3 regions of the Fulvivirga ulvae genome follow, and region 3 is predicted to be linked to each of the others. Evidence: riboswitches for the same ligand, from Rfam matches in the RefSeq annotation. Region 3 holds a riboswitch; each other region holds the start of a gene.

Region 1 (10,962 bases), 990 kb from region 3:
ACCAGCCAGCTTGTAAGCCCGGAGGCAACAAGGCTCCCGGTGATGGAGATACCCGCCAGTAGCAGTAGCGCCACACCCAGACTTGCACCCGAGCTAATGCCTAGTACAAAAGGTCCTGCAAGAGGATTTCTGAAAAGCGTTTGCATCAGCAGGCCGCTGATGGATAATGCCGCGCCCACAGCTATGGCAGTAATTGCTTTGGGTAGCCGGAAATTAAGGATGATGTTTGTCCAGCTATTTTTGCTCGCAACACTGCCCGTCAGCACATTCAATATTTCATCAAAAGGAATGGAAACACTGCCCAGGCTGATATTCACGACGAATAATACCAAAATCGAAAATGGCAGCAGCAATGTTAATTTTATGGTGTACGATCTATTCAATCAGCGGTGTTTTTTGATTCATCCTTCATTTTTAATACCCGTAAATCTAGCAACTTTTGCTTATACCCTTTAAGTCTGTTGGGTTACACCGTTTCTTAGTTCAGCTTTTCGTAAAAGTAAAGCTCATTATCTGGCAGTAATTCAGGGTGGAAGATCCTTATCAGGTCGGCCAGGATCAGGTCAGGCCTGAGGTAGCCAAGCTCGAGGTATTCATTGCCGCCTGTGGCTCCTATGCGTGCATTGTAGCTGTACACATTTCCATTTTTAAAAGCATCAAACCGGGAGTACCTTTGGTCGGCCTGTTTGATCTCTTCCAGTGAATTATAAGAGGCAACTCCCACCCAGTAGTCAGCATCATGTGCCTTTTCATAAACCGACTCAAAGCTTAATTCCAGAAATCCGGTGGTTGAGTCCTGCCACAAATAATTGGCTCCGGCATCGGCAAACAACTTAGCCGCATTGTTTTCCCCGCCCGGGAGGTACCAGGTATCACCGTAGACCACACCACTATATAAGGTAGGCATGGAGTCTGCCTTTGCGGCTTTTGCTCTCATTGTATTGTAGTTACTTTCAATAGCGTTGAACACAGAGTCTGCCATGTCTGTTTTGTTAAAAAACAAAGCCATGAATTTAATCCACTCCGCACGTCCCAGAGGATGCCGCTCAAGGTATTCCGCATTGATAAGTACCGGTATTCCGGCCTGGTTCATCTTGCGGAACTGTCCATAGTCGCCGGTAATTGTATAGGCCATTACAGCCTCGGGATCCAGCTCCAGCAGGCGCTCAATGTTCATTTCCTTATCTATGCCCAGCTCAGTTACATAACCGGAATCAATTCTGCTGCGCATGTTAGCAGAGCTGATGTAGTCTGTAGTAGTAAAGCCTGTCAGGCTCTGCGTTTCATTAATATAGTCAAGCAAGGGAATATGCGTGGTAGAGGTACAGACAATGCTTTTTATGGGCACTTCCACTATCTGAACATCGCGGTCGTGTGCCGGAATTTCCTCTCCTCTGGGCACGAGCAAATATTTAAAACCTTCTTCCGCACCCTGATAGGGCCTGGGTACCTCCACAAAAGGATAACCTTCTTTTAAAGAAACCCTGAAACCAGTGGCATACTGAATATTAACAGGAGTTTCTGTTAATATTTCTTTGCTTTTCCGCTCCTTATCAGAGTGGTTGCAGGCTATGGCTAAAATGGAAAAAACAATAATCAGAACCTTTAACTTCATCGGTCGGTGCTTTTAGTTGAATACAGAACAATATTAACCATTTTGTTTAGAGCTATTCAATTCTTTCCTAACTTTGAGCCGATTATTGGTTCATGATCAGTCCTTACGGCATATCATGATGAAAAGGGAATCCGGTGCCTCAGTGTGTTACTGATCATTCCGGAGCTGTCCCCGCAACTGTAATCCCGACCTGTACACCAGTACAGATAATACGCTTTGATCATCTTTGCCACTGTCCTGACCTGTCGGGATGGGAAGGTCCTCAAAGTCGGGTAAGCCAGGAGACCTGCCAATAGTTTTATATCTGGGCCTTCGGGAGTTGAGGCTTTAAGAAGTGAACGCTATGTTATCCATCATTTCGCCCATTTCTTAATGGCTTCTATTTAAGGCTCATTAACACGTTGTCGAATGAGTTATCTGCGAATTCTATTATTACCTTTGGTTACAGGCATCTTCGTTCAGCATGTGGCTGCCCAGGAAGATACCACGGCGTTGGTTCTGGATGAGATCAGCATTGAGGGAACGCGTCTGGAGAAGTTTACCATTGGTGAAAAGGTGGAGAAAATTTCACCTGTACAGAGAGAAGCTACGGAGTACAGTAACCTGTCTGAGTTATTGACCAATTTGTCAGGAGCCAATATCAGGTCTTATGGTGTGAGTGGACTTTCAACTCCTTCTGTAAGAGGCACTGGAAGTAATCATACTGCTGTTTTTTGGGAAGGTATAAACCTGCAAAGTCCGACCAACGGTAGCCTTGACCTCACTTTAATGCCAGTAAGCTTTGTGGATGACGTATCTCTCCAGTATGGTGGTGCAGGGTCCCTTTTCGGCTCGGGTACCCTGGGTGGGGCCATTCATCTTGGTACGGAGGCTGCAATGCAGGAAGGCTTTGGTGGTAAGATATTTCAGCAAATAGGCAGTTTTGGCAGTACCTATACGGGCGCGAATGTCAACTGGAAACATCAAAAAGTGCGGGCATCTATACGTGGCTTTGTGAACCATGCCGACAATGATTTTACCTATTTCAACCGTTACACAACCCGGGAAGAGGAGCAAAACAATGCCTCCATCGATCAGCATGGTATATTGTCAGAATTATACTACCAACTCAATGGAAACAGTGATATAAGCCTGAAATATTGGTATCAGGACAACCTGGTACATATTCCGGACCCGGCTTCTGCCTCAGGTGATGCAAGGGAAACCCAGGCTGATGAATTTCACAGAGCGGTTTTAAAGTGGAAGAGCCAAAACAGTAAAAGGATGTTCCGCGGACAATCGGCTTTATTGGTCCACCACCTGGACTACGACGACAAATTAACCGAAGTGTCCACCACACAATCCCTGTCATGGGTCAGTGAGATTGAAGCTACTTATAAACTGGATAAATCTACATGGCTCGATGCAGGTATAAACAACACTTACGATCAGGCGGAGGTGGACAGTTATGCAGGTGAAATACCTTCCAGAAACCAGACAGGCCTGTATGTTTCAGCCAAAAGGCTATTTGCGGAAAGGCTGGAGGCCAACCTGGGCTTGAGGGAGACATTGAGTGATGGTGACCTTTCACCAGTGATGCCCTCCCTGGGATTGAACTACTCGCTAAATAACGACTTCTCTTTGAAATCAAAGGTGGCCCGCAGCTATCGAATCCCTACTTTCAATGACCTGTACTGGAAAGGGGCCGGAGCAGTTGGTAACCCTGATCTGGAACCCGAGCTGGGGTGGAGTACGGAACTGGGTATATTATCTGAAAAGCGGTTTGGTAACTCACAACTTTCCGTTGAATTAACAGGCTATAGTAATACCATTTCACAATGGATTCAGTGGGTGGAAGTAGAATCAGTATGGAGCCCGGTCAATGTGCAGAAAATCTGGGCACGAGGGGCAGAGCTTATTTTAAAATATGGATACAGACTGTCAGACGACTGGAAGCTACAGTTTTGGGGCAATTATAGTTATACAAAATCCACCAAGCAGGAGATCAGTGAGGGCGGTAATCTACAAGAATTGGATAAACAGGTAATCTATACGCCTTTGCATCAAGGGAAGGCTTCGCTGAATTTAGTCCATGCACATTTCACATTAGGAATAAACCAGCTCTATATAGGCGAGCAATATGTTACCGGAGATAATAGAAGATCAATAGACCCTTACACACTGACCGGAGTTTCAGCTTCTTATAAGTTCTTGTTATCTCAAAAACATACATTAAGAATCTCAGGTCAGGTAAAAAATGCCTTTAACGAAGACTATGAGATCCGTAATGCACGGCCTATGCCACGAAGGAACTATCATTTAAGTATCATATATCAATTTAATTAGAGAATAAACCAAAATGAAAAACCAGTTTTTAAAACGCGTATTATTTGGCCTTTTAGTGGCCACCTCCAGCTTGTTCGCGTCATGTTCTGATGATGACAGTGTGGGGCCATTGCCTGGTCAGGAAGGCTTTTTTGTGATCAATGAAGGCGGATTTGGCAATGGCGACGCCAGCCTTTCATATTTTGACAAGGCTACCAATACTATGATCAATGATGTATTTCTTGAAAATGCGGAAAGGCCCTTGGGGGATCAGGCGCAATCAATGAGCATCTATAATGGTAATGGTTATATTGTAGTTCAAAACTCAGGTAAGATTGAGGTTATTAATGCTGAGAATTTCGGTTCATTGGGAACAATTAACAAGGATGCAGGGATAGTTTCCCCACGGTATTTTCTTGGTATAGACCAAAATAAGGGCTATGTAACGGATTGGGGTGCAGACGGCGTAACAGGAACGGTTAAAGTTATCGACCTGAATGCTCTTGAAGTTACCAAAACCATTGACGTTGGCCAGGGAGCTAATGAAATGGTCAGGTTAGGAAATAAAATATATGTAGCCAACAACGGAGGCTGGGGATACGACAATAAAGTTGTGATCGTTGATATTAATACCGACCAGGTTGTTGGTAGCATTACTGTTGGGGATAATCCTTCAGCATTGAAAGTAGACCGAAACAATAATATTTGGGTAACAGGTAGTGGCAAGACAGTTTACAATCCTGACTGGTCAGTGGATGAGGCCAACAGCACCCCTGCTTTCCTTGCTAAAATTGTAAATGATGAAGTAGCCCTGAAGTTAGATGCAGCCAGCGTATATACGGGGCTTGGCAGACTGGTGATGAACAATGCAGCAGACCAGCTCTATTTCAACTATTCAGGTGCAGTATATACCATGAGCATCGACGCCACTGAGTTACCCGCTTCACCATTTATCGATAAGTCCTTTTATGGCCTTTCTGTCGACCCTTCAACCGACAATGTGATTGGAACTGAGGCTCCTAACTTTAGCTCGGCCGGTACAGTCTACCGATATGATAATACAGGTAAGCTGATCGACCAATACACTGCAGGTATTGCACCTAACGGATGCGCATTTAAATAATTAAGATAAACCAGAGACATTTTGTAGAGGCTTTAATACCCTGCTTTTATCAATCCTATTTGGATTAAGTTTGTGGGCATGAAGTAATTAAGGCTTCTATAGAATGGGTTTACAACTAACCAATGATTATATGACCGATATTGCCACAAGAATAGAAAAATCGAAAACCTCAATTTTCAAAGCTGTTTTTCCCAACACCACCAACCATTACGATACCCTATTTGGAGGTACGGCATTGCAACTGATGGACGAAGTGGCTTTTATTACGGCCACCCGGTTTTCCCGGAAGCGTGTAGTTACTGTTTCTTCAGAACGAGTGGATTTTAAACATCCTATACCGGCAGGCACATTGGTCGAGCTGATCGGTACGGTATCCCATGTGGGTAAAACAAGCCTGAAAGTGCAGGTTGATATTTTCATTGAGCAGATGTACAGTGAAGACAGGGAGAATGCTATTCAGGGTGAATTCACCTTTGTGGCTATTGATGATGATAAAAAACCGGTGAGCGTACTGTAATGCAAAGCGGGAAGGGGAGCAAGGAGGAAGAGCCGATGTATTACATTGAAAATGGCTTGTATGTATTCACTGAGGCCTATCACCTCAAACGGGGTTATTGCTGCCAGAGTGGGTGCAGGCATTGTCCCTATGGTTTTAAAAAGAAGAAAAAATGATCATTTTCATATCAGGCGGGGAAAGGAGTGGGAAGAGCAGGTATGCTCAGGAGCTGGCACTTTCCAAAACAGATACACCCTATTACCTGGCAACCTCCAAGATCTGGGACGATGATTTTGAAGAAAGGGTGAAGCGGCACAAGCAGGAGCGGGATGAGCGTTGGACGAATATCGAAGAGCAGTTTGAGCTTGCAAAGGTATTGCCTGAACATGGAGTAGTGGTAGTAGACTGTATTACGCTATGGCTCACCAATTACTTTTCAAAATACAAAGGCGATAAAGAAGCCATAATGAAAGAGGCGAGAGCAGAGGTGGCTAAGCTTTTTGATTATCAAGGCGTACTGATCATCATTACAAATGAGCTGGGCATGGGCCTGCATGCCAGTACCAAGGCCGGGCGCGATTTTGTGGAGTGCCAGGGCTGGATCAATCAATTTATTGCAGCAAATGCAACGGAAGCGTACTTTATGGTTTCAGGAATCCCTTTAAAAGTTAAATGATATGGCAAGTATAAAACCATGCAACCGCGAGATACTGAGCAAAATTCAGCATAAAATAGACCACAAAACCAAGCCACTGGGAGCGTTGGGTGCCCTGGAGGAAATCGCACTTCGGGTAGCTCTTATCCAGCAAACGGATGCACCGCATTTGACAAAGCCGGGTATGGTAGTATTTGCAGCCGATCATGGCATAGCGCGGGAGGGGGTCAGTGCTTTTCCGCAGGAGGTAACCGTACAGATGGTACAGAATTTCCTTCATGGAGGTGCTGCCATTAATGTATTTTGCAAACAGCACAATATTGAGCTACACATTGTAGATGCGGGCGTTAATGCAGACCTTCCCGATTACCCTAACCTTATACAAAAACCGGTTGGAAAAGGCACTGCCAGCTTTTTGTCAGAGAAGGCCATGAGCCTGGAAGCATGCGGACAGGCCTTTAAGTCAGGAGAGGAAGTGACCTTTAAAATTTCCCAGTCCGGCAGCAACATTATTGGCTTTGGTGAGATGGGCATTGGCAACACATCCTCAGCCAGCATGCTCACCAGCCTGCTTTGCCAGTTGCCTTTGGCAGATTGTGTGGGCAAAGGAACAGGTTTGAACGAGTCCCAGTGGCAGAAAAAGATAGATATACTTCAAAATGCCCTGAACTTTCACAGACTATCACCCGAAAGTGACAGCATAGATATACTGACCACATTCGGAGGGTTCGAGATCGCGATGATGGCCGGCGCCATGATGAAGGCCGCTGAGCTGGGTATGGTAGTACTGGTAGATGGTTTTATAGCCACATCAGCTTTTCTGGTGGCGCATGCGCTACAGCCTGCTATACTTGATTATGCCATCTTCTGCCACGTTTCTGAAGAACCCGGCCATAAAAAGGCCCTTGATTTCCTGGATGCAAAACCTATTCTTCATCTCAATATGAGGCTTGGTGAGGGTACAGGTGCGGCAGTGGCCTATCCGGTAATTCAGTCAGCCGTTAATTTTCTCAATGAAATGGCCTCTTTTGAGGAGGCCGGCGTTTCTGAAAAAGACGAAGTGAAGCCGGTATGAAACACGAAGTCCGGCTGTTTTTTACCGCGCTGATGTTCTATACCCGTATCCCATGCCCGAAATGGGTGGATCATTCGGCAGAATACCTCAATCAGTGCACAAAATATTTTCCCTTGATCGGGTGGCTGGTCGGTAGCGCATCGGCTCTGGTGCTGTGGCTGGCTATGTTCATTTTTCCGGCATCGGTAGCCGTTATATTATCTATGGTTACAGGTATACTCATCACCGGGGCTTTTCATGAAGATGGCTTCGCTGATGTGTGCGATGGATTTGGAGGAGGCTGGACAAAATCAAAGATCCTTGCGATCATGAAAGACAGCCTTATAGGTGCGTATGGGGTAACGGGGCTTGCACTCATTTTACTGATGAAATTCTCGCTGGTTTCAGCCATAGCGCAACAAGTGCAAACAGGGCTGCTTTTCGGCATATTGATCGCTGCGCATACCGTAAGCAGGCTGGCGCCTGTTTTTATAATATACTTTGGTGAATATTCAAGGGAAGATGCCAGCAGCAAAGTAAAACCTGTGGCCAAAAAATTATCGGCAATCAATTTTGTGGTTGCCATTGTTATAGGGTTGTTGCCCATAATACGGCTACAGAGCCCGTGGTATTGGCTCATACTTTTTCCTGTTCTGCTGGCTACCTGGTTTTTGTATCGTTATTTTTATAAGTGGATTGAAGGATATACCGGCGATTGCCTCGGAGCTACGCAACAGGTAACAGAAATAATTTTCTATCTTTCAATGTTTGTTTTATGGAAGTTTATCTGATCCGACATACCACCCCACACATAGAAAAAGGAGTTTGCTATGGTCAGTCCGACCTTGATCTGGTAGAGACCTGGCAAGAGGAGTTCCAAACCGTGGCTGGAAAGCTGCCAGGCCAGTTTGATGCCTATTATACGAGTCCCCTGAAACGATGCATGCACCTTACCATGCACCTTACTGAGGATTTTTCCACTGACCACCGGTTGATGGAGTTTAACTTCGGCGACTGGGAAATGAAAAAGTGGGATGACATCCCCAAAGCACATATTGACCCGTGGATGAAAGATTTTGTTAATGTTACCGTGCCATCGGGTGAAAGCATGGCGGCAATGAATGAGCGGGTCAAAGCTTTTTTTTCAGAGCTGGTAGCTAAAGATTATAAACGAGTGGCCGTAATCACGCACAGCGTGGTTATCCGGATCGTTCTCTGCCATGTAGAAGGCCTGCCCTTGACAAGAGCCTTTGAAAGACCATTAACCTACGGAGATGTGGTAAAAGTGGAGTTGAATGAACAGGTTTTTACAAGTAATTGATAAGATCAAATGCCTAAAACACCAATAACTATTAGCTGGAGCGGAGGAAAAGACTCTGCTTATGCCTTATTCCGTGTCATGGAGACCGGGGCATACGATATCAGAAGCCTGCATACTGTTTTTGACTCCGAATTAAAAAGGGTTGGCTTGCATGGAGTGCACGAACATTTGATTGAAGTCCAGGCTGAGGCCCTTGGCATTCCTCTGGAAAAGATCTACCTGCCCAAAGATAATTCACATGAAGCCTATGAGCGTGTAATTAAAAACTTCTGCATGGCCAAAAAAGAAGAAGGGATAAATCACATCATGTATGGTGACATTTTTCTTGAAGACCTGAAGGCCTATCGTGATAAACAATTAAGTTCGGCAGGCATGAAAGGTGTATATCCGATATGGAAAGAAGACACACAACAACTGGTCGAAGAGTTTGTGGCAGATGGTTTTAGAACGGTGGTATGTGCCGCTAATGCCGCTATGTTTGACAAAGAGCAGGTAGGAAAGACGATCGATGCGGAATGGCTCAACCGTCTAGCAGATGGCGTAGACCCTTGTGGTGAAAATGGTGAGTTCCATACTTTCGTTTATGCTGGCCCGGTGTTTCGTAAGCGAGTTGATTTTCGCCTGGGCGATGTGGTGGAAAAAAGCTACGAGTACAACAAAAAAGAAGATGACGGCGGTCTCACCCCAATGAAGTCCAGCTTTTGGTTTCAGGAGCTTCTATAATCTGATCAGCTCCCTTGCTGCTGCCTGGGGAGTGATTTCACCCAAACCAACCTGCTTCTCCATTTCAGGTATACGCTCGGCTACTTCGGGTTTGTGGTAAAAATTGTTTTTTAGCAGAAAGCCTATGGTTTCGTGCATCCAGTTGATGTTCTGGTGCTTGCGAAGCTGATCCAGGCCTGATCCCATATGGCTGAAATACTCCTCAATCATTTTCCAGATATCGTCCAGACCCTGCCGCGTAACGGCTGAGCAGGTCAATACTTTGGGAGACCAGTCTGTTTCCGAAGGGGGAAATAAATGTAAGGCATTCTGATATTCAGCCCTGGCCTTTTTTGAAGCAGTAATATTGTCCGTGTCAGCCTTGGTAATGGCAATGGCATCCGCCATCTCCATAATCCCCTTTTTTATGCCCTGCAGCTCATCACCGGCACCTGCCAGCATCAGCAGCAAGAAGAAGTCAACCATACCCTTAACAGCAACCTCAGACTGGCCGACCCCGACCGTTTCAATAAAGATGATTTTATAGCCGGCCGCCTCACACAGCAGCATAGTCTCACGGGTTTTGTTGGCCACGCCTCCGAGCGATGCCCCAGTGGCAGAAGGCCGGATATAGGCATTACGATGGTGTGATAGCTGCTCCATGCGGGTTTTGTCGCCCAATATGCTCCCTCCACTCCTTTGGCTGCTGGGGTCTACGGCCAGTACAGCCAGCTTTTTGTCCATCTCTGCCAGATGCAGGCCCATGGCTTCTATAAAAGTACTTTTGCCGACACCGGGTACACCAGTAATGCCTATTCGCTTTGAGTTGCCCGTATAAGGTAAGATCCTGATCAGCACCTGTTCGGCCAGTGCCTGGTCACCCGCAAGATTGCTCTCGATCAACGTAATGGTACGGCTTAGAACTACGGTATTGCCCGCGAGCACACCATCCACATATTCGTTTACACTCAGTCTTTTCCGTCTTGAAGTCATACGCAGCAAATCAAGGCATTAATTTAAATTATATTACTTAAAACTGCCTAAAATTTATATTTTTACTATTGCGTTGCCCAAAATTGGGTCGACTTACATTAACTAACAGTGTCTATGGGAAGGAAATTCTGGATAGATTGTATCCTGGGAACTATCTTTATTTTTGGCATCATGTGGGTGATCTTCAACGTTTCCCAATTCCAGATCTTTGATGCCTTTGATCCGGTGGGTGAAGCATTGGACGATATGGAGATGACCGATGTGGCTTTTTCTCAACTCAGGGAAGACCCGGTTCCGGATACTAACATTGTTATTATTAATATAGGCATGCTGAGCAGGGCCGAAATAGCCCGGCAACTTCAGATCATTAACCAATATAAACCAGCCGTAGTAGGTTTTGACAGCTTTTTCAATTTCAGAAGTGCAGATACGTTAGGTGACCTTGCCCTTAGCAATGCATTTTCAGAGGTGGAAAACCTGGTGATGGTTACCAAACTGCTTCAGTCAGATTCCCTGAAAGTGTTGCGTGAGGGCGATGATATCTATGATTCCCTGGAAGTCTCGCATGATTTATTTCGTAAGGATGCATATCAGGCCTTTGCTAACCTTGATACCGACGCTGAAAATCAGGAAGATTATAAAACCTGCCGAGCCTTCCCTACCAGGCGGATAGTTAATGGAAAAGAACATGTGGCTTTT
Region 2 (10,962 bases), 1.9 Mb from region 3:
ATTTATAAATCTATACCAAGCTATTATCCGCAATTTAAGGATACCGATTTTCAAAAATCTGATGTTTGGGTGGGGCTAAGGCCCTGCTCTCCGGACGGGCTTCCCTATGTCGGCAGGTTTAAGCATTATGACAACCTGATAGCTGCTACCGGGCATTCTATGATGGGAATGAGCCTTGGACCCATTACCGGAAAACTGGTGTCTCAGATAGTATCCAGGCAAAAGACAGACATTGATATAGCGATACTTAACCCTGATCGCTATAACTGAAAAATGACTTTAAAGAAATTAAAATCCTGGGGTTAGGTTGGCTTAGGGCAAACTTGTTGGAATCGAGAGGTAAAAATTGTTAAATAATATGTGTTTAGGTTATTGATCGTACCTGACAAAGTTTGCCCGGGCCTCCTTTTTTAAAGCTATCCAACGCTAATCCACTACCTTAAAAGCCGGCCTGAGCTGATTGTCTTTATTGGTGTTATAGTCCTCCAGCCGATAAGTGATTCCGGATGGTTTGTGGTATACTATAAGGTCACTGTCTGCCCAATAAGATTGTACATTGGTGGCTGTAGTGATGAGCTCACCTTTTACATAAATGTAATAGCCGCCGTCATTGGCCCGCCACCACGTTTGATCCGAAGTGTCATAGATCGTGGCCGACCTGACCTGGTCATCCTGTCTTTCTTTGTAGCTTTCAAGCAGGTAGGAAAGGTTGTCGGTAGGGTCATAGACAAAGAGGTCGCTGTCAATAAATACACTTCTTGTTCTTTTAGCTATCTGTTCTCCATTAACATACAGCCAGTAAAGGTTGTCTTTCGATCTCCAGGTAACGTTGCCCTTACGGGTATAGGGGCCATAGTTATCTGTAGATTTTGTATTATCTGTTTTGGTAATCGGCGAAGCATTAAAGCTTATGACTTCGGCCGGACGTATTTGCTTATCCTGAAGGTCATAAAAATTTTTGAGGCGATATTTTGAGCCAGTAGTGGTGTGTGTTATTAACAGGTTACGTCCTTCAGCAATACTGGTGGTTTCCTGGGCTACCTGTTTTCCTTGTACATAAAGCCAATACACATTGTCTTCAGACATCCAGAATACAGACTCAGACGAAGAGGAAAGCAACCGGGCATTTCTCCATTGATTATCCTGAAGGTGGCTGTAATTTTCCAGAAGATATGTTTTCTGTTTTTCAGGATGGTATACCAGCAGGTCGTTACCGGCCATGGCATAGACAGTCTGTAGCTGGATTTCCTTATTGTTGTCCTTTACATAAAACAGGTTATTTTCGGCTTTCCACTCCACTTTTCCTGCCGATTCCATGATGATAGCTTCTCTTAATTGCCTGTCCTGGCGGCTGGCAAAGTCTTTAAGTAAATAAGTGTTGTTGCCATAGTTTACTTCAAGGTCGCTGCCAGACCATTTATTGGTAACCTGTGAAGATACATCTTTGCCTTTGACATAAAGGTGGAACTTGTTATTGAAGGCTGACCAGAAAACATCTTTATGATCACTGATGAGCATGGCAGAACGAAGCTGATCATCCTGCAGGTTATAAAAATTCTTTAAAATATAACTGGAGCCGTTTTTTTCATGATAAACGAGCAGGTCGTTATTGACCGCGGCGGAAGAAGTAGTACTGGCTACCTGCTCCCCCTTAATAAAAAAGAGGTATTTATTGTCTTTGGATTTCCAGAATATATTGTCTGATTGGGAGATAATCCTTGCCGGGCGCAATTTATTGTCCTGCAACTGGTAGTATCTTTCCAGGAGCAGTGTGGCATTGGTCAGTGGATGATATACCAGAAGATCATCATCAGACTTGGAGTGGACTATTTCAGTGCTGATGCTGGTACCTTTGTCGTAGACATAAAAGCTAAGATCTTTAGACCTCCAAAAGTATTGATCCCTTTCAGAGAGGATCTCTGCAGGCCTGAATACATTGTCGGTAAGGTGCGTATAGCCGGGTAACAAATAAGAAGTTCCTGTTTCAGGGTCATAAGCCAACAGGTCGTCATCTGCGTAAGAATATTTGGTGCGGGAAGCTATCTGTACTTTATTATCCAGCAAATGCCATGTTTTTTCGTCGGATTTCCAGATGGCCCGAGAGTTTATGGATGATGTTGATGTAGTGGTTACATCGCTGGTTTCTTTGGCAACCAGCTTCTTTTTGGGTTCCTGCTCGTTGGCTCCGGCCTGAGTTTTATTAAAATAGAAGTCTCCGATCAGAGAAGTCGATTCCCACGGGATCTGTTGCCTGGCCGACTGGTCAACCACGGATTTTCTTACATTCTGAAATACCTGTAAAATGGTGAGGTCAGGGGTGAAAAGGTTTTTCAGCAAAGCCTCGGTATAAAGTCCGTTACTGCCGGAACCATCAGAGGCGGTTTTTCCGGGAGCGGTGGCATAGGCAATCAAAGAACCACTGGGGGCATTCATAAAGGCAAGGCCTTCTCCCTGGGCAGAGCGGCTCCAACTTCTTTTGAAAGGATTGTTACGGCAGGCATCTAAAATTACAATATTGACTTTGCTTTTGGCATATTCCATTAATCCCAAAACACGGTCAGCGCGCACACAGTCGTATTCTATCTGCTGTTCATTGGTAAGGTTTGTTTCTACCGGAATGAGGTAGTTATTGCCATTAGCTTGTATACCATGGCCCGCAAAATAAAACAGTCCAACGTCATAGGCTTCCAGCTTACGGCCAAACTCATCTATTACCTGCTTCATTTCACGCTGTGTCAGATTTTCGTATTGCATGACCTCAAAGCCCAGACCGGTCAGAGCCTTTTTCATGGATCGGGCGTCATTAACAGGATTTAAAAGCTTATTGGCATTTTGATATTCAGCATTGCCAATAATCAGGGCCAGCCTTTTTTCATTGCTTGACTGAGCATGTAATTGCAATGAAATTGCGGATAAAATAAAAAGGAGTATTGCAGCTATAGATCTCATAAAATGGGGCGAAATGGATTCGCCAATTTAATAAAAAATGAATGGTAATGAAAAGGGATATTGAAATATGTAGAGCCGGCTTTTGGTGCTACCGGCAACCTGGCCCGGTTAAGGTGGAGCATTGCCGTAAAATGAGCCATCGGCAGTTTGGCAGAGCCGCCGTTGCATATCTGTATTTGTACGGTGAGTTTTTTTGAAAAGGTAAAAAGAATGTAGAGAAGAGATCTGTTTAAAAACCGTACCCTATTTTCTTGAGTCTGAGTTGAAATTTCTCCCGGTTATATTCATCCCTCAGGGCTTCCATACAGGCAGCACAAAGGCAATCTTCATATTTATCATTGATGAAATTCCGCTCTTCCTGGCTCAACTTTACAGTGGAGCACTGGCATAGTACTACGGAGCCTACCTTGCACTCAAAAGAGCCGTTACACCGAGGACAATATTTTAATTCATGCTTCATTCATAACAAGTATATCCGGCAGGTTTTTAAGGCCTGCCGGATGGGATTAATAGTAGAAAATTAACTCCATTTAAAAACAAAACCTAGACTACAGTTTCATTTACACGCTCCCGAAGTTGCCTGGCGGCAGCTATCATTTCTACCAGGGCAGTTTTTGTTTCTTTCCAGTCACGTGTTTTCAATCCACAATCGGGGTTTACCCAAAGCCGTTCTGCAGGTATTACTTTCTTTGCTTTTTCAAGCAAGGCCAGCATCTCAACCCTGGAAGGTACCCTTGGCGAATGGATATCATAAACCCCAGGTCCGATTTCGTTGGGATATTCAAAGCTGGCAAAGACATCTAATAATTCCATCTGAGAACGTGAACACTCGATAGTGATTACATCGGCATCCATAGCTGCAATATTTTCGATAATGTCATTAAACTCTGAGTAGCACATATGGGTGTGGATCTGCGTTCCATCATTCACACCACTTGTAGCCAGCCTGAAGGCGCCGACAGCCCACTCCAGATAAGCCGTCCAGTCAGATTTTCTCAACGGTAGCCCCTCACGGATAGCAGGTTCATCTACCTGTATTATTTCTATTCCTGCTTTTTCCAGGTCTATAACCTCATCTCTGATGGCCAGTGCTATTTGCTGGCATGTCTTGGCCCGTGGCTGATCATTACGTACAAATGACCACTGAAGAATGGTAACAGGTCCCGTTAGCATACCTTTAACAATCTTATCAGTCAGTGCTTGAGCATAGGCTGTCCATTCAACCGTCATAGCCGCCGGACGCTTAACATCTCCGTAAATAATGGGAGGTTTTACACATCTTGAACCATAGCTCTGTACCCAGCCATACTTTGTAAAAGCAAAGCCGTCCAGCTTTTCGCCGAAGTATTCCACCATATCATTTCGCTCAAACTCCCCGTGTACCAATACATCCATTTCTATATCTTCCTGCCAGCGGATGGCTTTCTCTATTTCCTGCTTTAGAAATGCATCATATTGCTTTTGGGTTACATTGCCCTTTTTAAAGTCAGCCCGCCATTTCCTTACCTCAGCAGTCTGAGGAAATGAACCAATGGTGGTAGTAGGGAAGAGGGGTAGTTCAAGGAGTTGGTTCTGAAGCTCTTTTCTTTCCGGAAACACAGACTTGCGCCTGAAGTCTTTTTCGGTAACAGCATGGAGTCTGTGAGAAACTTGTTCATTATGGATCAACTCTGAGGTTTGCCTGCTTTTAATGGCATTGACATTACTATTAAACTCCTGCAGGTGAATATTTTCAACTTCATCTGACAACAAGTTTTTAAGTATTACGATTTCATCCAGTTTCTGTCTGGCAAATGCCAGCCACTGTTTTAGCTCCGGTAAGAGAGTCTCGTTATCGTTTTCAAGATCCAGATTACATGGAGAGTGCAGGAGCGAGCATGATGCGGCAATAGTTATTCTCTCCTTTCCTATCTTTTCAGACACCTTTTGAATAGTGTCCAGGGATTGCCTGAAATCATTTTTCCAGATATTCCGTCCATCCACAAGTCCTAATGACAAATTGAGATTTACAGGCAATTGTTTCGAGTTCAGGATGTTGTTCAGTTGCTCAGGGCTGCGGATCAGATCGATATGCAGGGTATCAACGGGTAATGAAAGTGCCAGGTCTAAATTGTCACCAAGGTCTCCGAAGTAGGTGGTTAGTATGATCTTAACCTGGGGAAACTGCTCATTAAGTGACTGGTAGGCATATTTAAGGGCCTCACGTTCTTTATCAGTTAAATCCATTACCAGGTAAGGCTCATCTACCTGAATATATTCCACCCCTAATTCAGTAAACTGCCTGAAAATATCGTGATAAACAGGAAGCAGCTGCTCAATGAGTTCTATCCTATGGAACCCTGATTCCTTTTCTTTACCGAGTAGCAAGTAAGACACGGGCCCAGGCACTACAGGTTTGGTAATTATGCCATTGGCTTTGGCTTCTTTGTATTCATCAAAAATTTTTGTTGAAGAAAGTGAAAACTGCTGGTCATTAGTGAATTCCGGCACGATATAGTGGTAGTTGGTATCAAACCACTTAGTCATTTCCATAGCAGTAATATCCAGGTCATCGTGCTGATAACCGCGGGCCATGGCAAAGTAAAGATCCAGATTGGATTTTGTATTGTCTTTTTTTAGCTCCTTGTATCGTTCAGGAATGGCACCAACAGTCAGAGTCATATCCAATATCTGGTCATAAAAAGAAAAGTCACCGGATGGGATCAGGTCTATTCCTGCATTCTTTTGAATTTTCCAATTGTGCGTGCGGATGTTTTTGCCGGTTTCAAGTAATTCTTCAACCGAAATTTTGCCTTTCCAGTAAGCCTCGCAGGCTTTTTTTAGTTCACGGTGGCTTCCAATAGACGGATAGCCCAAATTGTTTGTTTTCATAGCTTAAGCTTTTAAGTAATTTGAATAATTAGTTAAAAGCTCTTCAGCTCAACTTCACCATGCTTTTAATGAATATAGATAGAAAGGTATGTGCACACCTATACCCAGGTGGCATCAATATCTGTTCTGGCTAATACTTCAAATCGCGAAAGCATCGTCAAATCCTGTTATATACAGGACGATAAAGGCAGGTCTCCTGGCTTTCCGATTCTTGTCGGCCTTCTCATACTGCTTTGAGTACAATGGCATTTGTCAACAAGAATAGCGCTACCCCTTTAAGAGGTCGGAATTACAGTTGCGCGTCAGCTCGTGATTTTCACACGATTCCCTATTATTTTCGGCTTTCACCGAAAACCCTTACCGTTTTTGATTAAGAAATCAAGTAAAGAACTTATTGAATGGAAAGTTAGGAATAAATTTTTTAGAACCGGAAAGGAGGGGTTAAAAATGTTGGCAAATTGGTATTCAGTAAGTCCGAAGTCGGAAGTCCGGAAACCGGAGCTTTTTGTAAGTGGTGAACAGTGAACGGTGAACAGTAAATGGTGATCGGTGACTGGTAAACGGTAAGTAATATTGGAATTTTAGATATTTCTATAACTACCATCCCTCTTGAGGTGATTACAATACGTACCTTCAGAGCTAAATTGTGATCAATCGTAAAACCAGTGGAGTGAGTGAATCGGAAAAACAAGAACTCTCAACGTAAGCTTACCAGCGAAATAAGATAAAACTGCCTCATTGCAATTTCACCCTTATCCGGGCTGGATTTGTGTTTGAGCTCTAATCAGGAAAGTTCACTGTATGGTGTCGGCGGCAGGAGGGGTGTCCCGGTTTTGCTACCGGGACGAAAGGTGTGTTTTTATATTCCTTACTCTTTTGGATAATCATAGCTTACCATCCACTGTACATCGAACTTGTCTTTAAACATACTGAAATACGAACCCCAGGGCACATCACCGATAGGCATTTCAATGGCACCGCCTTCTGAAAGTTTGTCGTAGATGCGCTGTGCTTCATCTTTGCTGTCGGTCGATACGGATATGTAAAAATTGTTGCCCTGCGAAAGTTTCTGTCCCATCGATTCCAAGGCATCAGTGGCCATCAGCATATTGCCATCCCCGATGGGCAGCGCTATGTGCATTACTTTATTTTTAACTTCTTCCGACATGTTCTCGTGGCCCTCCATAGGCATATCGCCGAACCGGATGATACCACCAAGGAATTCGCCTCCGAAAATAGATTGGTAAAAGTTGAAGGCCTCTTCCGTATTACCGGGGAAATTTAAATAGGGATTGATTTTTGTCATGGTTGTTTTGATTTTGTTTTAGGCAAAAATATAAGAATAAACCACCTGACAGCGTGTGCAAATCCGCCAATGATCAGGGGCGAAAGCGGCGGAATTTATATAACAGTAGGTATCTGCTGTTCAAATTGTTATTATAACTATCACCTTATATAGTAAAACAACTCCTTATCCTTATTAATAATCTCAATACGCTGGTCTGAGTAATATTTAAAACCAGTACCAAAGGGAATGCCAATCCCTTCTGTACCTGAAAGATGCACGGCCTTTTTCAGATCGCTCCACTGATTGGCCTCATCATGTGCACCAATGATGTAAGGCACCAGCTTCATCATCTCTACAGACTCGTTATCTGCTGCAAAGGGGACCCGATCACCTAATTGAATAGCACCGGCTGATATGCCGATCAGAACTGCCCCGGACACATATCTTTCTTTGATAATGCCGGCAGCTCCGGTTTCTGATAACCTTTCCCATCCCGCTATTACATCACCTCCGGCCAGTAATATAAGGTCAGCGTGTTGCAGGTCTTGCTTGTCGGTTGCCGTAAATTCAGAAGAAATCATCCTACAATCCATTATTTGCAGGTTCTTCATGCCTTCCTTAAAAAGTTCGTAAAACTCAGGCTGATTGCCATTAGACCAGCCGATGTAGACTGCTTTGATGTTTACTTTGCCGATATCGTCTTTTACAGAAGCCAGAAAATACTGTCCTGTGGTATCTCGTGAAAACAACAGCTGACTATCAGATAGCAGGTATATTGGTTTTATATTACTTATCAATGTGAAATGCTTATGGTCTTGATTATCATGTGTTTGTTTTTGAGTATCCCAACTGGCATGTCGAAGTTAAATATTTTTGTGGGAGGCTAAGAAGAAATGCTGTTTGAAATTAACCTTAAAAGATTCGCAAAAGACGTTGTCGTCTGTGTGAAAAGTTGCTATTTTAATTATTGTTGAGCTAATGTTCGCACGATTCAGGTTGATTTCCCAACAAAACAGTTCTCACTTTATTAAAGAAGATCATGCTATCAAAAAAAGAACAGGCTGTACTCAGAAGCAGGATATTCCGGCATCTGGATGGTATTGTTACTGCCCCCTCGGCATATGCTTTAAAAGCACATGGCGTAACTGATTTTTTACTGGCCAGAAAAAAGACTGACCTGCGCGCCATTGCCACTCAATTTAAAGCTAATGAAGGATATCTGAACGTTGCGCTGAGGGCTTTGTGCTCCCAGGGGTGGCTCATACAGCATATAGATAATGAAGCCGATAGCATTACATTTGAAACCAATGATCGCTCGGAAGCGGCTTTCACACTTTTTTCAAAGTATAAAGATGTTGTAGAGCTGCTTATACTTTCGGAAAAGTACCATAGCCGGCGATTTGAAATGGAGCCTTTTCTGAAGCTGGAAGACATATTCAGTAAACTAGGGAATAAATATGAGCAATCTTCGTCAGCTTCCGTCACGGAGGAGGAAGTTCATCAACAAATTCTGACACACATTGAGGGGATAGTAGTCGGGCCTACACTGGTTCACCTGGGTATGAGCGGCATGTTTCATAAATACTTTATGGAAACCCGGTTTAAGGCGGAGGAATTTCACAAAGATGCAGAAGGGTTCGGGCGCTTGCTGGACATATTGACCCAGCTAAAATGGTTTAACAAGATCAATGGTACTTACGAATTTACGGAGGAGGGTCTGTTTTTCGCCAGACGGGCCAGCGCCTATGGAGTTACCGTCTCTTACATACCCACACTCAGAAAGCTCAACGACCTTATTTTCGGTGACCCTACTATACTGAAAGGGCTGGATGCCAATGGGAATGAGAAGCACGTTGACCGGGAAATGAACGTATGGGGGAGTGGCGGTGCCCACGCCGCTTATTTTAAAGTGGTGGACGAGATCATTATCGAGATATTCAACAGACCGCTCAACGAACAGCCGAAGGGAATTTTGGATATGGGCTGTGGGAACGGAGCCTTTTTGAAGCATCTATTCGGGGTAGTGGCAAACCAGACTTCCAGGGGCAGGGTGCTCGAAGAACACCCCCTGCTGTTGATCGGCGTGGACTATAATGAGGCTGCACTGAAAGTGTCGAAGGCAAACCTTATACAGGCAGATATTTGGGCCAAGATCATTTGGGGAGATATCGGTAAGCCGGACGTGCTAGCTTCTGACCTGAAAGAGGCCTACAATATTGACCTGAAAGATTTACTCAATGTACGCACCTTTCTGGATCATAACCGTATTTGGGAGGAGCCGGAGAAGAAAGATAACCTGCGGATCAGCACCTCAACCGGAGCGTATTGCAGTGAGGGCAGGAGGTTGAATAACAACCTTGTATCTGAGTCTCTCAGACAGCATTTTAAAAAATGGACACCTTATGTGCAGCAATATGGCCTGCTGCTCATCGAACTGCATACAGTCCGCCCTGAACTGGTAGCCGAGAACCTGGGTAAAACAGCCGCCACGGCGTACGATGTTACACACGGCTACTCAGACCAGTACATTGTAGAGGTCGAAGAGTTTATCAAAGTACTTCAGGATGCAGGCCTTACCCATGACAAGGAGGTATTCAGAAAGTACCCTGACTCAGCATTGGCAACAGTGACGATCAATCTGTTCAAGGCCTGACAGAATACCTCGCATAGGCGGTTTTTCAAGCAACTTACTTCTTTACGATCTTAACCGTTTCCGTAAGGTTGTTATCAAAATGAACATTTACAAAGTAAAATCCCTGAGATAAAAAATGCATATCTATGGTGGACAGATCAGGTTTAACCTGTTTCGGGCAGTCAATCTCCATACCTAAAACATTAAAAAGTCTGACTTCTGAAATACCCGACCCTTTTGAGCGGATATACAGCAGGTCTCGTGCCGGATTCGGATAAACCGTTACATCTAATCCTACACTGGCCGCATATAGCTCATAGATCATTGAAGCGGACAAAGCATAGTTATAGATCCTGAAGTCATCCAGGCTTCCATCCAGATAGGGGTCAGTCGGATATTGTGAGCGACCGATAAAGTTATTTGTTGTGCTGCCCAGATCGTAAGGGTTGAAGGTGACAGAATTATTTGTATTGGCCACTTCACCGTCAACATATAAAGTGCACTGATCTCCAAATAAGGTCACCGCTACGTGTACCCACTTTCCGGTAGGCAGTGCACCCGTATTGACTTGATGTTCTTCATCGCCATTTTTGATCACGAACCGTAAAGTGCCTGTTCCAGAATTGCCCGTTAAGAACATATATTCAGAGGTGTTATTGCCAAAATCGAATATACGTGACCAGTCATGGTTTTCGTCAAGTTTTACCCACGTCATGATCGTCATATCAGCGGCAGTGCTCAATATACCTTCAGGTACCAGCAGGTGATCATCCACACCATCCAGACTGATGGCGTCATTCAATTTACCTCTCACAAACACAGGCCCATTGACACTATCGGCGTGCAGCTCACTGCCTGAAACATCGTCCGTATTTTGTTCAAAGGTATAGTGAGCGATTAATCCGGTAGGGTAATTCATATTGATCACGAAACTTTGCTGAGAAAGTGCACCACAACTGTTTTTGAAATTGACGGTACATGTGGTGTCACTGGTGATATCGCTGATGGTGATCTCATGGGACGTTTCTCCCGTGCTCCAGCTTATACTTCCATCAGTGGGTTGTACACTGAGAGTAACACTGGCACCGGAATCTATGGCTGCATAGGCAGTCTGGACACGATCACCACCAATCTGCATATAAGGAGTCAGGGACGTGGGGCTGCAGTCAGTTCCCAGAGAGCGGGTTAGGGTGCCCAGGCCGGGCTGATCAAAAGTAGTAGG
Region 3 (10,962 bases):
CAAACCGAGCTACAAACTCGCAGCCCTGGTCATGAGGTACGTAGGTGATTATATCAGAGTCCGTCACTTCGTCTTTTCCCGTGGACTCTTTAAATGAAATGGCCGTGGTAATGATCTTGCCATCAACCTCGGGCAGGGCAATGTTCATGGCCACATCAGTGGGAGGCAGCCCAAATTGACCTTCTTCCCAACTTTGCCTGTTACATGAGGCGAATATGGCCTGTATCACTGGCTTCTTTAGCTGATCGAAAAATCCATTCGCGTGATCACCAAAGTTATTGAAGGCAAATCCCGTAGTATTGATGATCACCTCAGGTTTATAGTTGATACGAGTAAGCAGTTGATGGATTTCCCGGCCGATGTTTTCGTCGCGAAAGCTTAATGCCATGAGTACCACTGGTTCTACACCGTGTTTTTCAAGCTGCTCGGAAAGTGCATGAAGCGGTTGCAAATTATTGGCCAGAAAGTGAGCCCTGTAACTTAAAATAAGTACCTGATGCTGGTTCGAATCAGGCTGAAAACCTTTGAGTATGCCTCTTTTGTGGTGGTAAAGAAACATGGAAGGCACATCCGATATGCCGGCAAGCGGTAATTTGAATGAAAAGAACTCATTAAGGAGCAGTTTTAGGCCTTCTGTCAAATTATGTACCCCACCTGCCATGCAATACTGCCAGTACTTATTGACCAGCGCCAGTGGCACGTTGGAAAGCTCCATAAGTTCCATGTCGGGCTGGTCGTACCCTGGAATAAATATGACCTTTATTCCTCTCTCTTCGGCAATTTCTACAAATGCTTCGCAGAGATAGGAAAAGTATGATTTACCCCCCAGCAACCTAAGCACAATTATTTTAGCCTCTGAAGCCACTTCATCGATATACGTATCGATGCTTAGCTCCTGCTTAAAGTAAGTTAGGTTGGCAAGCCTGAAGGAGGGTAGATTTTCATATTGATCACCTAATTGCCTGTAGGCATCATTTGCAGTCTTGATTTCTGTATCGCTTGCTGAAAGAAATAAGATATCACCCGGCTGTTGTTCCACATAAAAGACTCCCTCATCGTTAGGGTTCCACCCTCCGGGTATTGTTGCAATCAGATGCATAAGGCTAAATTTTTATAGTAACGAACTTTCTGTTTGAGGCTCCAGACCTTTTGCGTCCAGGCATCTGCCGATCACAACAAGTCGGGTTTTTCTTTCTTCGTCTTGTTTCCAGTTTCGGTCAAAGTAATAGTCGAAGCGACTTCCAACTCCCTGCAATACCATGCGCATAGGCTTATCAGGAATATTTACAAACCCCTTGATGCGGTAGATCTCGTTGTCTTTTACCCACTGGTTTAGGGTTTTAACCAATTGCTTGATGTCCTGAGTTTCCGGGTATTCGATGATTAGGGTGTTAATATCATCATCGTGGTCATGATCATGCCCATGTTCGTGATGGTGCTCATGTATAGAGTGCCTGTTATCCAAATCATCTTCAGCAGAAGCTTCAATCCCAAGAAGTAATCCGTTATCAATTTCACCATTCGTTACCGGAATGATCTTCGTATTGGTCCGTGCTTTTTCTTTGATCACCCCCTCTATCTCTTGCAATTTCTCATCATCTATCAGATCAGTTTTGCTGATCAATACGAGGTCTGCACAGGTTAACTGATCTAAAAACAACTCTTCGATAGACGTTTCATGGTCTAAAGAGTCATCTGCCAGGCGCTGTTTCTGTACCTTTTCCCTGTCACAAATTTCTCCAGTGGCTAAACCTACAGCATCCACAACGGTGATCACGGCGTCAATAGTTATGTGAGGCTTGAGATCGGGCCAGCTCACCGCTCTTACTAAGGGCTTGGGCATGGCGAGTCCTGAGGTTTCAATCACTATATGGTCGATGTCTTCCTTGCGTTCGATCAGTTCAAGCATCGAAGGGAGAAACTCTTCCTGCACGGTGCAGCAAATACACCCGTTGGCCAGCTCAATCATATTGCACTCTTCATCGCCACAGCCAGATTTTATCAACTCTCCGTCTACACCCACTTCTCCAAATTCATTGACCAAAACAGCGATACGTTTGCCGTTTGCATTTTTTAGCATGTTGTGAACGAGTGTGGTTTTTCCTACACCGAGAAATCCGGTGATGATGGTAATAGGTATTTTTTTCATGGGTTACTTATTTAACTTCTGTTGTTGATTTTTTGCGTTTGTATAAAAACAGGTTCCATTTTTCTTCCGCCACGCCGTGCTTGTCCATTTCGCTGCGAGCCATGGTGAAAAACAGGTCGGATAATCGGTTGATATAGCCCGACACGTAATCTTCCACACACTCGGGATCTTCATGAATGAGGGATACCAGCCTGCGCTCTCCACGCCTGATCTGCGTGCGCACTACATGGCAAAGCGCAGAAATTTCGTTTCCTCCGGGTAGCAGAAAATAGTCTGATGGACTGGACATATCATTTTCCATTTCATCGATCCAGGCTTCACAAAATTCAGCGCCATCCGTGGGTCTTGCGTTTTTGTTTTCCTTTGTGGAGATAGATGGCCTGGCCAGGTGAGACATCATGTCCATCAAGTCTTTTTGAATTTTATGTAAGTTGGGTTGCCATTCGTGGTCATCTCCCAGCTTTGCTCTGAGTAGTCCAATAGTGGAGTTGGCTTCATCAAGTGTGCCCAGGCATTCTATTCTGGGAGAATTTTTAAACTCTCTTTTCCCTCCAAATACGCCTGTATGGCCTTTGTCTCCTTTACGAGTGTATATTTTCATGTTTGTATAGTGGTTATGGTTAAGTTTAATAATTGATTGACATGTTGAACTGAGCCTAAGTAGAAATGTACATAGGATGCCAGTACACGCTTGTACCGATAAATTTTAGTATTTACCGGAAGGTCTCTGGCACTAAGGAGGCCGCCTGTAAAGGCAGTGTCCTGATCATTAAAAATGGTGGAATAGTGAAATTCGTGTCCTTTTAAACAGCCATGCTCAAGGGGCAATTCTCTGTAACCCAGACTCAGCTTTGAATGCTCCATCGACGTGTAGAAATCAAATACTCCTGACATGGAAAATGTGCGCCCCTCTTCATCTATGATTGATCGACTCAGATACATTAATCCACCGCATTCGGCAATGATGCGGCCATGGTTAGTTGCATAGTTTTTGATACTTTCCAACATTTTGGTGTTGGCAGAAAGTTGCTCCAGATAGCACTCAGGGTAGCCTCCCGGTAGATAGGTGAGATCAGCTTCCGGCAAGGCATCGTCGTGCAATGGACTGAAAAATTTTACCTCTCCCATGGCTTCGAGAGTTTCCAAATTCTGCTGGTAAGTAAAATTAAATGCTTCATCTTGGGCGATTGCTATTTTTAAGTTTGGCCCGGATGCTTCCGTTGGAGGGTTTACAACTTCCTGAGATGGTCTGTTGGTAAGTTTTAATAGCAGTTCTATATCAACCGTTTTTTCAAGCTGCCCGGCAATCAGCTCTATAGTGGGTTCGTACGTGGAGAGGTTTGCAATAGAAAGGCCCAGGTGTCTGGAGGGTATTTCGATTTTATCTACCCACGGCAAATAACCCAAAGCGGTAACCCCGACATCATCGCAGGCATCTTTTAAAAACTGATAATGACTTTCGGTATTTACCTGATTGAAGATTACTCCGGCAATTTCCACCTCGCTGTCAAAGTTTTTAAAGCCATAGAGTAAGGGAGCCACTGAATAGGCCACGGCTTTGGCGTTGACAATCAGCACCACAGGGAGTTGCAGTTTTTTGGCAATTTCGGCGGTGCTTCCAGCGGCTTTACGTGCGCCGTCAAATAGTCCCATCACACCTTCAATACAGGCCATGTCTGCGGATTGAAGGTGTCTGTTATAACATGACTCCAGCTCACCGTCATCCATCATATACAGATCAAGGTTTCGGCTTAAGTGCTTAGCGGCCAACTGATGAAATTTGGGATCTATATAATCAGGTCCACACTTGAACGGATGTACCCGCTGCCCCCGATTACAAAGTGCCCGCAACAAGCCCAGTGTTAATGTGGTTTTTCCAGCGTTGCTGGTTGGCGCTGCTATGACAAACTGAGGTTTATTCATAGCCCCTGAGTTATTTTAACTACATGTGGAGCAGAGCTTTTTCTCTTCCAGTTGTGCGTTTCCAGCATAGGACGGTTATCATAGTCATCTGCGGGTTTGCCTATGCAGAAATATCCAAGTGGTTTTACGATTTCAGGTAAATTTAAGAGCTCCTTAAACGCTATATAGTCTAATATGGAGACCCACCCCATGGAGTACCCTTGCTCCGTGAGGGAAAGCCAGATGTTTTGTATGGCACAGGCCGTGCTCCAGGTTAAGGTCTCGGAAGTGCCTATGGTGCCAATCACATATTCATCCAGCACGGATAGGTCGGTAGCTATTACCAGGCCGACGGGTGCCGAGGTGATCGCTTCCAGTTTAAGAGATTGGTGTTTGTCCAGTTTGTCCGGGTCTGCTATTTGATTTTCGGCCTGCTGGCGCGAGGAGTCAAACAGGTTTTTGATTTTCTGTTTTAGTGGCTGATCTTCTATGATGTAATACCTTGATGGCTCAGATAAACCTACAGACGGGGCGGCATGCCCTGCTTGCAGTGCCTTTTCCAGTACTTCATCGGGTACAGGTTCTGAGGTAAAGTGTCGTGTATCTCTTCTTTTGAATATTACATCGTACAAGTCCATCATATCTCAAGTGTTTTGTAATTGGCTTTTATACTATTAGCAAAATCTTTCGCCATTTGAAGTTTCACAAAACCTGATTCGGTATCGACAACCGTTACAGACTTTAAGGAGCCAAGCAGCTGTTTGTGTAGTTGTACTGCTTCTTCAAACGGAGTTGATGTTTTGCCTTTATTAATTTTTCCATCTGTTAAAATGAAAAGCTTAACTATGTCGGAGCCCTTTTGCTTTCTAATCACCTCATAAACTTTTCGAATACCCGAGGCCATATTGGTTTGCCCGCCGGTTTTTAGATCTTCAAGCGACTGAAAGAGCAACTCTTTACTTTTGCCCGGAGGAAATATGAGCTGAGACTCGCCTTGTAGCAAAGCAATCAAAGCATATTTTAAAGACTGTCGGTTATGTTTTTTAGCGGTGTTCTCTATCAGCCCTTTTACATAAGCAATCATTTTATTCTTCGCCATGGAGCTGCTGGAGTCTATGAGGAAAATTATAAGTGGAGCAGCATTATGGGAAGTCTTCTTTTGTTTTAACTCAAACCGATCGTGCAGTAAATAATGGTTGACTGTTTGCAGCAGATCGCGTGTTTGTACAAACCGATGGCTGGGTTTAAGGGTATGGTCACCAGAGGTTACATCTTTGATCTCGAACCCATGTTTGGATTTTTGACCCCCATCCGGTCGCAAGGATAAACTAGCATGGGTGACCATTGCATTGAATTGCTGTTCAGGCGATCTGTTTCCGGATGTGTTATTAGCATTCATAAGATCAGACGGGGCTTTTTTTTTGCGTCATCTTGCGGTGCAGAGCCGTTGTTTGGTTTGGCATTTGGTTGCTTTTGCGATCGATGCCTGAGTACGAAAGGCGCTACTTTTTGAATGTCTTCGTTTTCAATGGCCGATCTGTTATGCAGTGCGGCATATGCCCGGGCGGTCTTTATAATAAGGATATCCGCTCTCATACCTTCTACCTGATGTTCAAGGGCTATTTTTGATGCTTCGGCAATGCAGGTTTCCGGTATTTCAACATCACTCAGCGAAGTCCTGGCCTGAATAATACTGGACTTCAGTACCTGATCATTTTCTTTAAAGCGTTCACAAAACACTTCAGGGTTTGTGTCAAACTCAACCCTGCTTTTGGTAATGGCTATACGTATTTCTGGATCTACAGGTGTGGAGATATCCAGGCAAAGGCCAAAGCGATCTTGCAATTGAGGTCTTAAATCACCCTCTTCAGGATTCATAGTCCCTGCCAGGCAAAACGAACTTTCAAAAGTATGCGATATCCCGTCCCTTTCCAGGAAGTAGCTGCCTGTTGATGAAGCATCGAGTAATATGTCCATCAGGTAGTCATTGAGCAGGTTGATCTCATCGATATATAAAATACCACCATGAGCCTGCGCCAGGAGACCTTTCTGTACAACCTGCTTTTTATCGTTGATCAGTTTTTCTATATCCACATGCCCGAGCACCCTGTCTTCCGTGGCGCCAATCGGGAGGTTGATGAACGGAAAGGGCTGCTCATCGTCACTCATCAGTTGGGCCAATGACCTGACCAGTGTTGTTTTACCAGTTCCTTTATCTCCATAAGCCAGCACTCCGCCTATGGTGGGGTCAATAACGCAAAGCGTGAGTGCCAGTTTGAAATCATCCTGCCCTACAATAGCCGAAAACGGAAATAATCTTTTGTTTTTCATCTGAATTAACTTGTGCAGGCTTTGAAACCTCCCTGTGTATCTTTCGGGTCTTCTTCAAGCCCCAGGTGTTTATTTCTTAGCGTATTCCACATGTCCAGTTTTTCCCATTTAGGATCTTTTTGCCTTTTAAACTTGGGGAAGAGGTCATAATATGGGTTGGGAAAGAATACAGTGATCTGATTCTCGCCTGCTCCATTGAAGCTTCTGAATCCCAACTTGAAGGGTTGCCATCCTTATTTAGTCGCCTGTAAAATTCTGCACGGCTACATTTGCGTAGCTTTTTCAATTCCTCTGAAGTTGGGGCCTGGCGTGTACCATTGTTTTCTCCAATACAGACATGAAAATGCCAGGGGCCAAAATCAACGGTCAGATATCCATCGAGTAGCGAGATTTTGGTAGGAGCGTTAGGGGCACCTACCTCCCAGGCGGCACCCTGACACAGAGTGCCAAAACGAATTTGCTGCCAGTAGTTGCTGAAGATGTCTTCTAAAAGATCAAATAGTATTTCCTCTTCACATGCCACAGGAAATACTTCCTCCTGAGCGCCGTCCAGCGTAGTTATGGTTTGGGGTTTTTCTATGGTATTCATCAGCATATCTTAATTAGAAATTGTGGGTGTATTTTACCTGCATATTGCGGCCGGGCATGTTAAAACCTCGCTTTTCGTAATAGTTTTCATCGGTGATGTTATTGGCCAATATCATGAGTCTGCCATTTTCATTTACCGGAAAGGCGATGGAGAAATCAAGCAACATAAAAGCCGGATATTCTATTTCCGGCCGGTTGATATAATCCGTCCAGTCCGTATCATATCGGCTGCCTACATACCGGGCAGCCAGGCGGGCATCAAACTTATAGTTGGTGTATTCCAGGCCATAGGTAAGCGTCAGGTCCGCTACATTGTGCACCTTCTTGGTTGATATTTTATTTTCCTGAGTATATGCGGTATTACGGAATTCTTCTTCCAGTTTGATATATTTTACCGCATTTACAAATATTTTGAAGGAATATTCGTAACCTGCCAGTGCACCAAAATCCCAGGATACTGAAGTTTCCAGGCCGGACATGGTAGCAGCTTCTGCATTGATGTAGGTAGTGGTGGAGGCTATGGTGTCGCCCTCATGGGTAATCTCGATTGTATTTGATGTTACTGTTGGCCCTTGAGTGATGCGGTCCTTTACGCGGGTGCTGAAATAGGTAACATCGGCACTTAACCCGTTCTTTTTATTTAAGTAGCCTACGCCTCCATCTATTGTGATGCCCCTTTCCGGCTCTAAATCAGGGTTGCCATAGGAAATGTTTACCTTGCCCTTAACATTAACTTCCCTACCTGGTCCGCTGATACTATAGCCTGCCACGTTATAGGCATCCGGAGTTACGAATGCACTCCCTGCACTTGCATGTATATCAAAGTTTTTTGGGAGTTTGTATTTTAGTCCAAGACTAGGATTGAATACCTGGTGCGACTCCTCGGCACCTTTATAAGTATCTAAAAACCGGGTCTCCTTTACATCGAAGGTGATGTTATCTACCCGGGTTCCGAGTGTGGCGAATAACTTGTCATTCAAAAGTTTCAGGTGAGCCTGGGCAAATATGGCCGTTGAGTAAATACCGTAGTTTGGTGAGTTGGGCGCTTTTTCTGAGCCATCATTTGAATTGAAACTTTCCGATGTCGTGTTAGACCTGTTATAATCAAAACCATAGGTTAATATGTGTTTACCAATGTTATAGCTGCCCTGCAATTGAAAGCCCACCCATTTATTAGTTCTCTTTGAGGTAACGTAGTCTGAAACAATCCCTGCACTTACTGACCTGTAATCGGAATATTCCAAACTATTATAGGCCCTTAAAGATATCTGGTGATTGGTATTTATTTTACCCTCAACTTTCAGGTCTGCACCGTAGCGGTAAGGGTTTTTAAGGCTTTGGCTGGTATTGCCGTAAAAATAATCTCCCGGGGTTTGCACGTTACTTGCGGAAAAGAATGTACCACTTATGGAGGCTCTCCAGTTTCTGTGAAATTGATATCCGAAGCGAATGCCACCACTTTGGTATTGATAGGTGGTGTATTCCCGCTCTTCACCATCACCATAAACGTCATTGGCCACGGTGGTGGAATCTACTTCATAATCGGTGCTATAGTATGTTCTGGTAGCTTCGTCCCAGCCAAATTTATCCCTGAAGAGGTTATCATGTCCGTGGCGGTAGTCTTTATCTTGTTGAAGATGCTTCAGGTTTATATCAAAGTCCAGTTGCTCACTTAGGTTTCCTCCTACGTTTAAGCCTAGCTCAAAAGTATTATAGCTACCAAAACTGGCGTAGAGCGATTTTTTGATTTCACCTACCGATTTTTTGGTAACAATATTCACCACACCTCCCATGGCCTGAGAGCCGTACAATGAGGAGGCGGCTCCTTTGATCACCTCAATACTTTCAATGTTATCGAGGTCTATAGTTGCCAGGTTGGTGGCGCCGGCAGGTCGGCCGTCGATCAGCAATAAGCTGCGCTGGTTCAAGCCGGAAAACTGTGGGCGATACCCTCTTATGCCTATACCTGAAAGCAGGCCCGGGTATTGGATCACGTCTACACCAGCTTTCTTTTTAAGTACGTCAGCAACATCTTTTGAGCCGGATTGCTGAATTTCAGTGTCTGTGATGACCTGTACCTGTTGAGGCAGATCTTCTTCTTTGGCTTTCACGCGTGAGGCGGAAATTACAATTTCCTCTAATTCTCGTGAGAAAGCATTTGAAGTAGTGTCAGATTGAGCATGGCCCCTCATGGTGCAGAGGGATAATAGGAAGCAAAGGCATCCTAAGAATGTTTTTTTCATTTTACAATGGTTTAAATAATTACTAAACCATAGCAAAAGGAAGAATAGCGATGTGAGGAAGTACCTAAAATAAATTAGAACCGACCCATGAGCCTTTCGTCCGAAAGCTATGAATATTATACTTTAGGCAGGTCTTCTGGCTCGTCCCGACATTTGTTGCCTTCCCATCCCAATATTTTAGGACAGTGGCTTGGTTAACAAATGCCATGATTCTAATAGAAACAGGACACACAGCTACGGAGATAGCTCCTGATTTTAACAGGATTCCCTTTTAATTCCGGAAACTAATCCGGAAACCAAAAGCGTAACAAATGTATAAAAATTACTGACAATGATGATCTGTTCATCTTAATTATGACAAGCAGTTTTTACTTTGTCAAATACTGGTAACAGCCACCATGCCAGGCTCATTAATTTCCAAATAAATTTTGCAAAAGTGTCTCCAAAACAGCTTTTCATTGCTGTTGTCAAATACCAAAAGCTGGGTTTCTCCAACCTTACTCTTAAACCGGACACCATACTGGTTTTGGTCTATAGACCTAAAGGCTTCGGCAGTGCCTATTCTACGTTTTTTGTAAGCGATTCCATCATCTTTAGAAGGTATACCTATGGCTAACTGTACCTGCCATTGGGCAGTGCTGGCTGTAAACCATTTGTGATCGTAATTCAATTGTACGGTTGCAGGAATGCTGACAGCCTTTGGTGACACCTGCGGTATAACCAGCTCAACATCATCCTTATACTTTTGAAAAATATCTTTGAGCATCGGGTAGAGATTTTGCTCCCAAGGGTCAGCCTTTGCCATGAATACCAAACCCAACTCAGCATCGTTTGCTTCTTCAAAAAACTTGGCTTCGGGAGGTGCAAGCGGGTTGTCTGATGCCACCTGCGACATACCGGGAGCATACAGGATGTTTTTGTTAACCGGCTTGCCCAGTTTAATATGTTGCTCCACCAATTCGATACCCTTCTCTACGGTCAGGTTTTTATACCAGGTGTTTTCCGGCATTACGATCAGTGTCGGTGCATCTTCGCACCGGCCATTACACATGGTTTTTACTGTGTGGACCTGATTATAAAGTCCCTCGGACTTCATGTAGGCCCTGATTTCTGATGTGATCTCCTCAGCTCCTTTTCTTTTGCACGATCCGCCGTTGCAAAATAATATGCAGTGTGAAGTTTTTCCCAGGTCTTTTCCCATACCGTTAGTTTTGATATTGTGTTATCGATCTTAGTTCTGTTTTCAGCTCTTGTATGGAGTTAAGTTCCACTTCGCTATTATTGGCTTTGATGAGCCAGTTATTATCCGAATGCTGGCCTATATGAATTTGAATATCGCAGTAGCCGTTGTCCAGTATTTCAAACCCCTCTTTTTCCAAAGCTTTTCTGGTCCAGATAGCGGTGGTTCCCATGCCATGCAAACTCACTTGCTTGTTGAGTCCGTATTTGATTTTAAAGTTTCCGGTCTGGTTATCGAACTCTACATTTTCACCTTTGAAGGTTTTCTCCATCATGCCCGCCAGCACCAGGTCTTCGGCAGATCCGGCGATTACGTTTCGATCTTCTGTAATGAGCCAAACAGAGTCAGCCAGCTGAATGGCCATTTCCAATTCATGGGTAGAGAGCAGAATGGCTTTATCTGTTTCCTTAGCCAATGTCTTCAGTAATGTGAGCAGGTTTACCCGGTTATTCACATCCAGATGTGCCGTTGGCTCATCTAATACCAGCAACGGTGTATCCTGTGCCAGA

The links. A riboswitch is a leader RNA that binds a small molecule or an ion and turns the genes downstream of it on or off. The one in region 3 is predicted to bind cobalamin.
Region 1: linked by a shared signal. The riboswitch ahead of LVD17_RS05145 (TonB-dependent receptor plug domain-containing protein) and the one ahead of LVD17_RS09230 (TonB-dependent receptor plug domain-containing protein) in region 3 are both predicted to bind cobalamin.
Region 2: linked by a shared signal. The riboswitch ahead of metE (5-methyltetrahydropteroyltriglutamate--homocysteine S-methyltransferase) and the one ahead of LVD17_RS09230 (TonB-dependent receptor plug domain-containing protein) in region 3 are both predicted to bind cobalamin.

What each region holds. Positions count from the first base shown of each region.
Region 1 is NZ_CP089981.1:1,232,877-1,243,838, reverse strand. It holds gene LVD17_RS05155 (iron chelate uptake ABC transporter family permease subunit) at 1-383, opposite strand, end outside; gene LVD17_RS05150 (ABC transporter substrate-binding protein) at 479-1,615, opposite strand; cobalamin riboswitch at 1,685-1,923, shown strand; gene LVD17_RS05145 (TonB-dependent receptor plug domain-containing protein) at 2,024-3,940, shown strand; gene LVD17_RS05140 (YncE family protein) at 3,954-5,042, shown strand; gene LVD17_RS05135 (acyl-CoA thioesterase) at 5,173-5,559, shown strand; gene LVD17_RS05130 (C1orf53 family protein) at 5,559-5,714, shown strand; gene LVD17_RS05125 (bifunctional adenosylcobinamide kinase/adenosylcobinamide-phosphate guanylyltransferase) at 5,711-6,214, shown strand; gene cobT (nicotinate-nucleotide--dimethylbenzimidazole phosphoribosyltransferase) at 6,216-7,268, shown strand; gene LVD17_RS05115 (adenosylcobinamide-GDP ribazoletransferase) at 7,265-8,038, shown strand; gene cobC (alpha-ribazole phosphatase) at 8,023-8,568, shown strand; gene LVD17_RS05105 (Dph6-related ATP pyrophosphatase) at 8,578-9,291, shown strand; gene meaB (methylmalonyl Co-A mutase-associated GTPase MeaB) at 9,286-10,263, opposite strand; gene LVD17_RS05095 (CHASE2 domain-containing protein) at 10,378-10,962, shown strand, end outside.
Region 2 is NZ_CP089981.1:4,095,287-4,106,248, forward strand. It holds gene LVD17_RS17545 (NAD(P)/FAD-dependent oxidoreductase) at 1-270, shown strand, start outside; gene LVD17_RS17550 (caspase family protein) at 427-2,949, opposite strand; gene LVD17_RS17555 (cysteine-rich CWC family protein) at 3,179-3,409, opposite strand; gene metE (5-methyltetrahydropteroyltriglutamate--homocysteine S-methyltransferase) at 3,493-5,820, opposite strand; cobalamin riboswitch at 5,990-6,194, opposite strand; gene LVD17_RS17565 (VOC family protein) at 6,689-7,126, opposite strand; gene LVD17_RS17570 (Type 1 glutamine amidotransferase-like domain-containing protein) at 7,267-7,905, opposite strand; gene LVD17_RS17575 (class I SAM-dependent methyltransferase) at 8,148-9,761, shown strand; gene LVD17_RS17580 (LamG-like jellyroll fold domain-containing protein) at 9,796-10,962, opposite strand, start outside.
Region 3 is NZ_CP089981.1:2,227,507-2,238,468, forward strand. It holds gene cobN (cobaltochelatase subunit CobN) at 1-1,099, opposite strand, end outside; gene cobW (cobalamin biosynthesis protein CobW) at 1,112-2,149, opposite strand; gene LVD17_RS09200 (cob(I)yrinic acid a,c-diamide adenosyltransferase) at 2,157-2,750, opposite strand; gene LVD17_RS09205 (cobyrinic acid a,c-diamide synthase CobB) at 2,747-4,072, opposite strand; gene bluB (5,6-dimethylbenzimidazole synthase) at 4,069-4,692, opposite strand; gene LVD17_RS09215 (VWA domain-containing protein) at 4,689-5,450, opposite strand; gene LVD17_RS09220 (magnesium chelatase ATPase subunit I) at 5,447-6,382, opposite strand; partial or broken gene LVD17_RS09225 (DUF7676 family protein) at 6,388-6,977, opposite strand; gene LVD17_RS09230 (TonB-dependent receptor plug domain-containing protein) at 6,985-9,213, opposite strand; cobalamin riboswitch at 9,323-9,529, opposite strand; gene LVD17_RS09235 ((2Fe-2S) ferredoxin domain-containing protein) at 9,590-10,414, opposite strand; gene LVD17_RS09240 (ABC transporter ATP-binding protein) at 10,419-10,962, opposite strand, start outside.